One region of the Paenibacillus sp. V4I5 genome, then DNA from elsewhere that is predicted to be linked to it. Evidence: riboswitches for the same ligand, from Rfam matches in the RefSeq annotation. Region 1 holds a riboswitch; each other region holds the start of a gene.
What was found. Region 1 has a riboswitch for cobalamin ahead of QFZ78_RS16810 (ABC transporter substrate-binding protein). Riboswitches for the same ligand answer to the same signal wherever they lie in the genome.
Positions count from the first base shown of each region.

Region 2: linked by a shared signal. The riboswitch ahead of QFZ78_RS30950 ((2Fe-2S) ferredoxin domain-containing protein) and the one ahead of QFZ78_RS16810 (ABC transporter substrate-binding protein) in region 1 are both predicted to bind cobalamin.
Region 3: linked by a shared signal. The riboswitch ahead of QFZ78_RS30970 (energy-coupling factor ABC transporter permease) and the one ahead of QFZ78_RS16810 (ABC transporter substrate-binding protein) in region 1 are both predicted to bind cobalamin.

Region 1 covers NZ_JAUSZB010000002.1:3,275,049-3,278,838, forward strand. Annotated here, with positions in the region: gene QFZ78_RS16805 (FecCD family ABC transporter permease) at 1-892, opposite strand, end outside; gene QFZ78_RS16810 (ABC transporter substrate-binding protein) at 894-1,904, opposite strand; cobalamin riboswitch at 2,057-2,210, opposite strand; gene QFZ78_RS16815 (type 2 periplasmic-binding domain-containing protein) at 2,243-2,770, opposite strand; gene QFZ78_RS16820 (aspartyl-phosphate phosphatase Spo0E family protein) at 2,832-3,098, opposite strand; gene QFZ78_RS16825 (aminotransferase class I/II-fold pyridoxal phosphate-dependent enzyme) at 3,167-3,790, opposite strand, start outside.
Region 2 covers NZ_JAUSZB010000002.1:6,306,377-6,310,166, forward strand. Annotated here, with positions in the region: gene asnB (asparagine synthase (glutamine-hydrolyzing)) at 1-1,116, opposite strand, end outside; gene QFZ78_RS30935 (hypothetical protein) at 1,295-1,651, shown strand; gene QFZ78_RS30940 (DUF4023 family protein) at 1,698-1,811, shown strand; gene QFZ78_RS30945 (hypothetical protein) at 1,976-2,107, shown strand; cobalamin riboswitch at 2,242-2,444, shown strand; gene QFZ78_RS30950 ((2Fe-2S) ferredoxin domain-containing protein) at 2,477-2,845, shown strand; gene QFZ78_RS30955 (energy-coupling factor ABC transporter ATP-binding protein) at 3,217-3,790, opposite strand, start outside.
Region 3 covers NZ_JAUSZB010000002.1:6,310,757-6,314,546, reverse strand. Annotated here, with positions in the region: gene tig (trigger factor) at 1-542, opposite strand, end outside; gene QFZ78_RS30980 (hypothetical protein) at 653-1,570, opposite strand; tRNA gene QFZ78_RS30975 (tRNA-Arg) at 1,728-1,801, shown strand; cobalamin riboswitch at 1,914-2,107, shown strand; gene QFZ78_RS30970 (energy-coupling factor ABC transporter permease) at 2,255-3,010, shown strand; gene QFZ78_RS30965 (energy-coupling factor ABC transporter substrate-binding protein) at 3,032-3,316, shown strand; gene cbiQ (cobalt ECF transporter T component CbiQ) at 3,313-3,790, shown strand, end outside.

The DNA of each region.
Region 1 (3,790 bases):
CGCCAATGGCGGATAAAGGAATAATCAACCGATAATCCGGACCTACCAATAGTCGCACCAAATGCGGTACGATGAGTCCTACAAAGCCAATAACACCAGCAACAGATACCGCTGCAGCCGTTATGAAAGTTGCTACTATAAGCACAATCAGCTTCGTCCGCTCCACATTCACACCAAGATGTGACGCCTGCCGCTCACCAAGAGCCAGTAAATTTAACGACCTTGCATAGCTAAGCAGCACGACAAAACCGATAATTAAATAGGGTGAGATGATATAGGTATACGACCAACCTCGCATGGCCAAGCTGCCCATTAGCCAGAAAATAATTTCATTAATGACTTGATTGGAAATAGACACCATGAATGATACGATTGCCCCTAGAAAGGCCTGCATGACCACGCCTGATAAAATAAGCGTCTCCATCTTCAGCTTCCCTTCGATCTGGGCAAGCTTAAGAACCAGAAATAAAGAAATAAGTCCCGTCACAAAGGCAACAATAGGAATCGACCACTGCCCAAACCACGCTACTTGCAGTCCAAAATAGATTAAAAATGCGGCTCCAACAGAAGCACCCGAGGATACACCGAGTGCATAAGGATCAGCAAGTGGATTACGCAGCACACCTTGAAAAGCTGCCCCTGCAATGGAAAGTGAGGCCCCTACAAGAATCCCCAGTAATACACGGGGAAATCGCACTTTATTAATGATTTGTTCCGACGACTGCGGCCAGGTTGCATCGATGTGATCTCCCAGCCAAGGAATGTGCTTGGCGAGAATACTGGCAATTTGCAAAACCGGGAGATTAGCGGTTCCCAGCGACAAGCTCGCCATAATAGAAAGAAGAAGGAGTATAACCCCTACTCCTCCCCATAGCATTAATTTTCTTTTCATTTTATTTCACCAGTTCGGGATAAATGCCTTTCGCCATTTCAAGCAATCCATCGGTCAGTCTTGGACCTGGACGGCTCAACATGTTCTGGTCGAGGCCAATCACCTGTTTGTTCTTCACGGCATCAATGGCATCCCAACCGCTTCGCGTACGGATAATTTCATCAAGTGGTTTCTTGCTTTTACTATCGACGACCCCATTGGCGAACAAAATTACACCTGGGTTTTGTTGAATGATTTTCTCTTCGCTGATTTGATACCAGCCTTTTCCGTCTCCTGCGACGTTAATCCCGCCAGAAAGCTTGATCAATTCATCCATGTATTCGCCACTGCCCACTGTCCATCCCGGGGCAAATTCAATGTATACCTTTTTCTTGTTCTCTTGCTTGACGTCTTTCACTGCATTAACAACCTTTTGACGATCCGATTTCATCTTAGCAACCACTTTTTCCGCTTGCTCCTGATGATCTGTAATCAATCCGTAGGTTTGAATGTTCGCAATGGCATCATCCAAGGTTTTCGGCTCCACTTTAAACACGTTAATATTTAAAGCGCGCAACTTTTCTACCGTATCGGGTTTCATTGAAACTCCTGTGAACAAGACATTCGCATTGGCTGCAATAACTGCTTCTTGGTTAGGCTTCGTTATACTGCCAAGCTTCGGTTTCGTTTTGGCCGCTTCTGGATAATCATCGAAATCAGATACACCAACAATATTAGCCTCAAGCCCAATTGCAAAAAGGGCTTCAGTCTCTGCCGGAGACACGGATGCAATACGTTCAGGCGCCTTATCAAAAGTAAACTCCTTACCCGTAGCATCCTTTATCTTCAATGGATAGACCGTCTTTTTGGCTGCTGCTGGTGCCGAAGTTGCAGCAGGAGCTTTCGTTCCCTCCCCGCCAAGCTTAGATGGATCAGACATTTCCGTTTCCTTTTTGCCGCAAGCTGCGAGACTGATTGCTGTTACTAGAGCTAACGTAAGAATAAGTGCTTTTTTTACTGAATTCCTTTTCATCTGACAAAACCTCTTTCTGAACTATTTATTTCGATTGACCCTAACAAAAAAGCCCCTTTGTTCTCGAAGGAACAAAGGGGACGATAAATCGCGGTGCTCAGCAACCCTAAGGTTGCTTCCTGATTTAACGCGATCCTTTTCCTCGAAGGATGTCGTAAACGGCACCATGGGCAGGTATCCTGACTCTCCCGGCAACTCATGCCTGGATTACAGTGGCGGGACCGTGCCGGACTTTAACCGGCTTCCCTTTTAAGTGGCAATCTCTTCTTAATGAGCTTAACCAACACCTATGGCTGCATATTTTACTATCAATCTATTTGTCGATTATAGACTTCTTGTTACTTTTGTGCAATTACTTTGAGCACTTGTTTCGACTCGTTCAACTTTGGAGCATTTTGAGGAATAAAAGCCACCAAGCCTTTTCCTTCAAAACCTTGTTCTTTCATCCATTTGTTTCCTGCAAGAGGAATACCATAAAGATGCTTTTCTGCAGGCTTGCCTTCTTCAGCTATTTGAATAACACCATCCGGATAATCTTCCGGATTGATCGTATCATCCAAAGAAACGAAACCCGCTTGATTACTAAGTGATTTGAATTGATCTTCCGCAAGAATGAAGATGCCATTGCCTCCTGCAGCCAGCTCTACAATCATTTTTTCCATCGAGAATATAGGCGACGTATTAATTTTGACTGTAGGAACTTCGCCCACCTTGGACTTCAAGGAACTCTCCAGCTTGTCCCCCGCTTCACTTGGAAAACCATTAGAGCCCATTATAAATATAGATACATCCGGCTTCGGCCCGCCGCAACCCGTTAGAATCACCATAAGCCCCATCATCATAACTAACAGCCATTTCACTTTCATGTTGTAAGCGTACCTCCGTTTGTTATCTGCATCCATCGATAGTCGCGAGAAAAGTCGGTTTTCACCGACTTTTTTTCCCATTATGCATATATTCATTTATTTTTTGGTCTAGGATTGTGCTCAATTCAACGACGGAATCCGATGTCATTTCTTCGCCATCAAAAACCATCTTTTCTAACCTGCGTCGTAGAGAATGAATCTCTTCTTCTAATAAGGTAAGGGAGTTTTGCTTCTTTGCACGCTTGGTCAACCAACTTTGTCCGAAATCCTGTTCACGAATTTGAAAATGTTTTTGATAGGTTGATAGTTGATATTCCATAAAAGCCATGCTCATCCCTCCTTACTATAAGAATACCAGTTTTCATCAATAATGAACATATTTATTTACGTTATTCATTACAGTTTTCTCATAAAATTTCCAATTCTCTCTAATGCTTCATTTAGTTGAGAAACACTATAGGCGTATGAACAACGTAAGAAGCCTTCTCCACCTAAACCAAACACATCTCCAGGCACGGCAGCAACCTTTGACTCAAATAAAAGCCGCTGTGCAAACTCTTCTGATGTTAATCCTGTAGCAACAATACTTGGAAATGCATAGAAAGCGCCTTGCGGCTCATGGCATTCGAGACCAATATCTCGGAACCCTTTTACGATCAGACGTCTGCGCTGGTTATAGGACTCGATCATCCGATCCTTCTCTTCCAAGCCATTCGTCAACGCCTCGTGAGCGGCTACCTGCCCCATGACGGGTGCGCACATCACAGTATATTGATGAATTTTGGTCATCGCGGAAATCAGCTCCTGGTGACCGCAGGCATATCCCATCCGCCAGCCTGTCATGGCAAAAGCTTTGGAGAAACCGCTAACCAAGATTGTCCGGTCTTTCATGCCAGGAATTGCTGCGAAGCTCACGTGCTTCTGACCATAAGTCAGCTCTGCATATATTTCATCGGAAATGACAATAAGATCGTTCTCTTCAATGACTTTGGCTATCGGAAGCCAATCCTCATAGGTCAT
Region 2 (3,790 bases), 3.0 Mb from region 1:
CGCTTCTTTTTTGATCTCACGGCAAAATAAATAAAGAGACCCATCGACATCAGCCATCCCTGGTGTATCGCGGGCAAATACCGCTGTTTTCAGTGATTCCACAAGCTCGGGTGTGTCGAATTCAATATAATGATGCTCGGTTCCTAGATGCTCCGTCATCCGTTTAATCCAAGGTGCGTCGGAATTTGGCTGGAATATGTTTGCTTTAAAATGCTTGTCATTATCTTTGTAATCAACGGAAAAGGTATGCAGAGCGCCTTGCCCGCTATTCTTGTAATGAGCAGAGGCAAGTGCAGTAAGCGCACTAGAGTCAAGACCACCCGATAGAAGAGTACAGATGGGTACATCAGACACAAGTTGACGCTGGGATGTGTCTCTAAGTAGTTGTTGAACTTGCAATGCCGTAGCAGCGATATCGTCGGAGTGCTGGTGGCTTTCGAGCTTCCAATACGTACGAATGGATAAGCCGTTGCGGTCAAATACAGCGCATTGTCCTGGTTTGAGCTCTGACATGTTGCGATAAATCCCATGACCAGGTGTGCGAGCAGGACCTACTGCGAAGATTTCGGCCAAGCCTTCCGCACCAACCTCTGCTTCGAAGTCGGGGTGTGCGAGTATGGCCTTCGGCTCAGAACCGAATAGAAGCACACTATTTTGATGAGAATAAAAAAGCGGCTTTACGCCAAGCCGATCTCTGACCAAATAAAGGGATTGTTCTTGATCATTCCAGGCCGCGAAAGCGAAAATGCCATTAAGTCGATCTACACAAGCTCTTCCCCACTCAATAAAGGCAACAAGCAGCACCTCTGTATCACAGGTCGTGCGGAAATGATGTCCACGAAGTTCGAGCTCCTTTTTGAGTTCAGGTGCGTTATAGAGTTCGCCATTATATACGATCGTATACGTGTAGTCTCCTTGTTTCCGTACCATGGGCTGAGCGCCGTTTTCCGGATCCATTACACTAAGACGCCGATGGCCGAGGGCACAATGCTGTGAAATCCAAGTACCAGAAGCATCAGGTCCACGCAAATGGAGCGTTTCCGTCATATTTTCTAGAATGGACGGGTACCCGGTCAAGTCTTTCCGCCAATCTATCCAACCCGTTATTCCGCACATAGACGTTCCTTCCTTTCCTTATAAAGAGAGCATGATGATAAAAGGTATGCAAACTCAAGGTATATAATGTCTGTCCAAAAGTGGATGGGCGCAGTCAACCGGACGGATTTTGTGTTTTATGGACAGGCCTGATACAATAAACCCAATTCTTACTTACTAAATGACAAAGGTGATGACAATGAAAAAGAAACACTCTAAAGCACAAATTGATTATCTAGCCTCAAGAGAGCATTTCCTGCAAATTAGTAACCAAGCGGATAAACGGATTGCGGAATTAAAAGAGGAAGGGAAAGAAGTTGGGCAAGCAGAGATGGAAGAAATTATTGAGCGTGTCGGCTTGCATCGTGCTTACAATGAACTTACCCAAGCCGAGAATGTCTTGATCAACTGGACACAAACAGCTATCAAAACCGAACCGGAATTTATTCAAAACCGCACTAATTTTGAGGAATTGTACGAAAAAGTCAAAACAGATGCAGAAGCAAGAGGCGCGATTCTTAATCTTGCCATGCGTTTAAATTTAGACCTCGTGTGACATTCTAAAGAGGTAGTGCCATTCTTTCTTCAGGAGGCGAATGCTCATGGATAGTCATTTCATTAGCAAGCTGCACGAAAAGCAGAGAAAAGCCAAGAAGAATCTCAAGACACAAGGGGACGGACGTCCGGAAAGTAATATGCCGAACAACAAGCACTAATGTCTAATGGCACCACCAAGAGCCTGCAGGGAGATTTCCTTGCAGGCTTTTGCTTTTCTTTTCCTTCGTTCTTTATGGGTATTATAAACAGCATATTAGAGGCGGTATCTCTCCATACTAATCAAGTGATCATTATTTCAACTTACAGGAGGATTAACCCCATCATGAGCAAAAAGAAAAGTATGGAACAAAGGACACAAAGCACAATCGATCATTCGAAGCAATCTTCTCGTATACAGTCCAACCTGGATTCAACAGAGCCCGGACATCACCAGCCGAATCGGCCTTCCGTTTAAGTTAATGATTTGAATTCGTGAATACAGCTTCCGATGTAGTCCCTACCATTTGGTGGGGGCTTTTTCCTTGTCTGTAAGTAGACTATGAGGTAAGATGATGATTGAGTTTAAAAGATTTCAATAAACTCGGGTACAATTTCATATTCGAAATAGGTGCTTACATTCCGCTTTCAAAGCGTAGGGTAAGCTTAAAAGGGAAGATCGGTTAGAAGCCGACGCGGTCCCGCCACTGTAACAGAGGAGTCAACGTCTCTATGCCACTGATCGACCGATTGGGAAGGCTGACGTATGATGAAGATCCTGAAGCCAGGAGACCTGCCTATTTCAGCAGCACAGTTATATACCTACGGGAGATAGGGAGGTGTTCTTATGAGTACGTGGGATCTATCAACAGTCCAACATCATGTACTTATCTGTAACGGGGGATCTTGCCTGAAACATTCAGGAGATGAAACAACGCTAGCCATCCGAGATGAAATTTCGAAGCACGGAGCCGAGCATCTTATACATACAACTCGGACTAGATGTAATGGCCGCTGTCAGGATGCAGGTGTTGTCACGGTGTATCCGCAAGGGATTTGGTACAAGGAAATGACACCAGAGACTGGGAGAAGGCTTGTTAGAGAGCATTTACTAGAGGGGAAACCACTCGAAGAACATATGATTTATAGCTTTGAGGAAAGCTTTGTGCCAACCGGAAAAGGAAATAAGGGCATTAGTCGCATACAAAGCAAATAATCAATGAATGAAAGTTTAAAAAGAGGGATATCTTCCTTAAAGCACGTAACCATAAGGACTTCCGTAATAGGGGGAGGTCCTTTTTGGTCAGAATTTATATGTTATAGGTAAGAGGTAAATAAAGCTTACTCCTTACCTATTCGTGCCTCCAGAATAAGCGCGTTTTCCGCGCTTATTCGTCATACTTGTTCATAATGGAACGGCAGGCCACTAAAGTGGATGAAAAGAGCTAAGCATTGAATGAACGGAACGAGAGGGCCTACCATTGATAGATGGATGCACGCATGTATACATGAAGAAGCTGTCCCTCTAACTATTTTATCAATGTTGGGACAGCCACTTTTAACTTTATATATATTCGTTGATGATAATTATAAATGGACTTTTTGTAATAATGTTGTAAAATCACGCACATTCTTGGGTGCGGATACGCCCTGACGGTTAGCTTCAGGCAATGCTTCCCACAAATCTAGCAGCATTGGCCTATCAAGACCAAGGTCTTTAATAGCCTTGCTATCTTTGAATATTTCATCTGGTGTGCCTTCCATGACGCACTGTCCTTGATCCATCACCAGAATCCAATCAGCCCATGAATAGGCTAGGTTCATATCATGGGTAGCCATGACTAACGTGATTCCGCGGCTATGTATACGGTTGATCTCCTCGACTAACTGTTGCTCCGATATACGATCTAGATAGGCCGTTGGTTCATCAAGAAGTAGAAGCTTTGGTTCAAGCACCAGCACACCGGCTAGGGCTACTCGTTTCTTTTGACCGAGGCTCAAGTGGTGAATGGGTGTGTGCGCTAAGTGTTCGAGTCCCATCGTTTGTAATATAGCTTCTGCTCGGCGAGTAATCTCAAGTTCAGGAATGGCAGCATTCCGCAGTCCGTAGGTGACATCCTCATAAGGAGTATTCAAAATGAGCTGCTGTTCAGGGTCTTGA
Region 3 (3,790 bases), 3.0 Mb from region 1:
CCTTCGAATGCTTCACCATCAACGAATCCTTCGAAATCAAGGACAACAACATCACCATTTGCTGCTTGTCCTTCTTCAAGAACAACCAATTCAGCATGACGTTGTTGCAAACGAGTAAGCTCTTCATTCAATTCTTCATCGGTAACTTCTGCGCTTACTGCTTCAACTTCGATACCTTTGTATTCGCCAAGTGTTACTTCAGGCTTAACAGTTACTTTAGCTTTGAACTTCAGTACTTGTCCTTTGCCGAATTGCTCAACGTCTACTTCAGGACGATCGACAGGCTCGATTTTAACCTCTTCAATCGCTTCCACATAAACTTCTGGCAAAATGATATCTAAAGCATCTTGATACAAGCTTTCTACACCAAATTTAGCTTCAAATATTGAACGAGGCACTTTCCCTTTACGGAATCCTGGAACATTCACTTTTGCTGATACCTTTTTAAATGCTTTATCCAAAGCATCTGCTACGCGGTCTGCGCCAACTTCCACTTCAAGAACGCCTACGTTCTTCTCTATTTTTTCCCAACTTGCTTTCATTTTATGCTTTCCCCTCCAAAAATGTACGATGACATATTTTCACGTTACTCTCATTACAACCATTCTATTATACCATATAAGATTTTCATTTCAAGGCAACCTTTCTTGCCTTATGATGGATCCGGATTAAACTGCTTCACAAACGCTTGAAGCACAAGGTTAGCTCGCTTCCACTGCAGCTTCATGGAATCAACAATCCCGTAATTGTCTAGTAATTCTTCCCGATTCACACTGCCAAATAATTTCTCTTGTAGAATAGCATGCAAGGCAGATGCCCATACATCAACAGCGCCTTCTTCCGCATTCTGTAAATCCGTATAGATCGATGTCCCATAGGCATAGGCTAGAAATTCCTGCCAAGTCTGCTTGGCAAAATAAACAAAATCAGGTTGGCTTATTTCACTAATGTCCCCGACCCTGCGAATCATATCACGAATGCGTGATGGAAAATCCTCCGGGCACATCGGTGTCTCTTCGATCTCGACAAGGATCTTTTCCCCATTCTTAGGGAACTCGATAAATCCACGCTCACCCATCTGTTTAAGAGCCTGTAAAGCTTTAAACTGAATGTGAGGGTGCCGCGGCTTCTCACCTAGCCACTCCTTTACACGTTGGCTTACGTCAGATTGATCAATAAACGCCAATTGTTCAAGGGCATTGACTTGCTGCTCTAATGTACCGTCTCTTAGCATATTCAGAAGCTTAAGCGCAAAAGCGCCATCATCGGCTGTCTTTTCTTGTATGTACTGCCGTAATAGATCCGTTTCTTCCTCTGGATCATCTTCCAATGGAGACGTCATTGGGAACATGGATTCCGGATACATGGTATACAGCCAATTCCTCAGGGCTTCCCATTGTTCGGTTTTGTGATGGTCTACTGTCGGAAATTGCAGTAGAAAGGTTAGCAATTGGAGTGCATCACTATACTGCTCTGTTTTTAGAAACCGAGTCAGCTCCTCTTCGTAATATTGCTCTGTTTTCGGAAAAAGAATTAAGTTATTGATGGATGGGTCCGTTATGATGATCACCTCAGAAATCTTGGTCTCGCTGGTGACAGTTTACTTGATTGTCCAAGTGATTGCAAAATAAACATTTAAAATAGGGTTGACTTCACTTGAAACTATATGATAATATAACTCTTGCTTCGCTAAACGGATCACATCCGCAAGGTAAGAAGAGGTCTATGTCTCAGTAGCTCAGCTGGATAGAGCACACGCCTTCTAAGCGTGCGGTCGGGGGTTCGAATCCCTCCTGGGACGTTTATGTACGGCAAAGGATCGCGAGAAATCGCGGTTTTTTTTGTTTATAAGAAAAATAAAATTCACTATGCTACGAATCTTTCATATTGTGCTATACTCTTTTCAATTACATATTTTTTCGAATAAATGAGGTGCCCTTGCGTAGCAAGCAAGGGGTAACAGGGAATCGGGTGCAAATCCCGAGCGGTCCCGCCACTGTATTCGGGGAGTTTCTTTCTATCATGTCACTTGATGCATATTCAGGGAAGGCAGAAAGAATACGATGATCCGAGAGCCAGGAGACCTACCTTCATTTATGCACCCAGAAACCTTCGCGGAAAGGAGCGGTGTACGTCAAGTCTCTCGACATGTAGCTTATATTTGTCGTTTATTCGTACGTACCCACGACCAATCCATCAGGATTGGTCTTTTTTGTTTGTTATTCGAACTTCAATTAGGAGGAATTAAAAAAACATGCAAACAAAATCACGAAAGACAAAGGTCGTTAGCTTCTTACTAGTGGTTATAGGGTTAGCCCTTTATCTATTCATTAATGAACCGCAAACCGTCTACGGCATGCACATTATGGAAGGATTTCTCCCCGTAGGTTGGGCTATATTTTGGTGGGCAGCCTTCCTTCCGTTCTTCTTTCTTGGTGTCCGAGCACTTATCAAAATTACGAAAGAACATCCAGAGCTCAAAATTATGCTCGGTCTTGCTGCTGCGTTCACTTTCGTACTTTCAGCACTAAAGATTCCTTCTGTGACCGGAAGCAGTTCTCATCCAACAGGTACAGGTTTAGGAGCTGTAATGTTTGGACCGCTCCCTATGAGCGTCCTAGGATCGATTGTATTGTTATTTCAAGCGGTTTTACTTGCTCATGGAGGACTTACGACTCTCGGGGCAAATGCATTCTCAATGGCCCTCTCCGGTCCAGTAGTTGGTTACTTCATATATAAGTTCATGATGAAAACAACCTGCAAACAAAAATGGTCGATATTTTTGGCAGCTGCTCTTGCCGACTTATCCACATACATTGTTACTTCTGTCCAATTAGCTCTTGCATTCCCGGCTGAACAAGGTGGATTTATGGCATCCTTCTTGAAATTCGGCGGTATTTTTGCCATTACGCAAATCCCTCTTGCCATTAGTGAAGGCATTTTAACCGTATTAATATGGAATTGGTTACAATCTTACAGCCCTAAAGAACTATCTATCCTACAACACTAAAATGAAAGGAGCTTCTGAGCAATGAAAACTCGTACTTTAAATACCCTTATGCTGATTGCTGTTGTATTACTGGCAGTTTTGCCCCTTATTTTCGTACAAGGCGAATTTGGAGGAGCTGATGATGCCGCTGAACAATTAATTCAGAGTATTCAACCTTCCTATACGCCATGGTTCTCTTCTTTATTTGAGCTCCCAGCTGAGACAGAAAGTATGCTATTCGCCTTACAAGCGGCCATTGGCGCTGGCTTCATCGGGTTTGCCTTTGGCTTTTTCAAAGGGAAAGCGTCTAAATCCAAAAACCAATGATAAAACGAATCGATTCGCTATCTTATAAAAATGCCTTACGCCCCCTGTCACCGATGTGGAAGTGCGGTTTTGCAGTTATCATGCTGCTGTTTTCTTATCTAACGCATCCACCCGTCCAGGTGCTTATAGCGTTATGGATGACTCTATGGACGGTTGGCTACGCTCGCGTTCCGATCAAATATTATGTAACTGTCATCGGTGCTGCATGCCTTTTTTTTGTGGGGAGTGTACCCGCATTAGTCGTAGAGATCCGTCCTCTGCCAGAAGCCATGCCTGATATTCATGAGGTGGCGGCCTTTATATTCATGGACTGGAAATTGTCCGTTACTTCAACAGGTCTTTTGCTAATTGGAAAATTATTCATTCGTATTATAGCGAGCTTAAGTTGCGTGTCCTTTATTATGTTCAGCACTCCTTTTTCTGAATTGCTGCAAGTCTTACAAAAAGTTCGTGTTCCCAAGCTGGTTCTGGAAA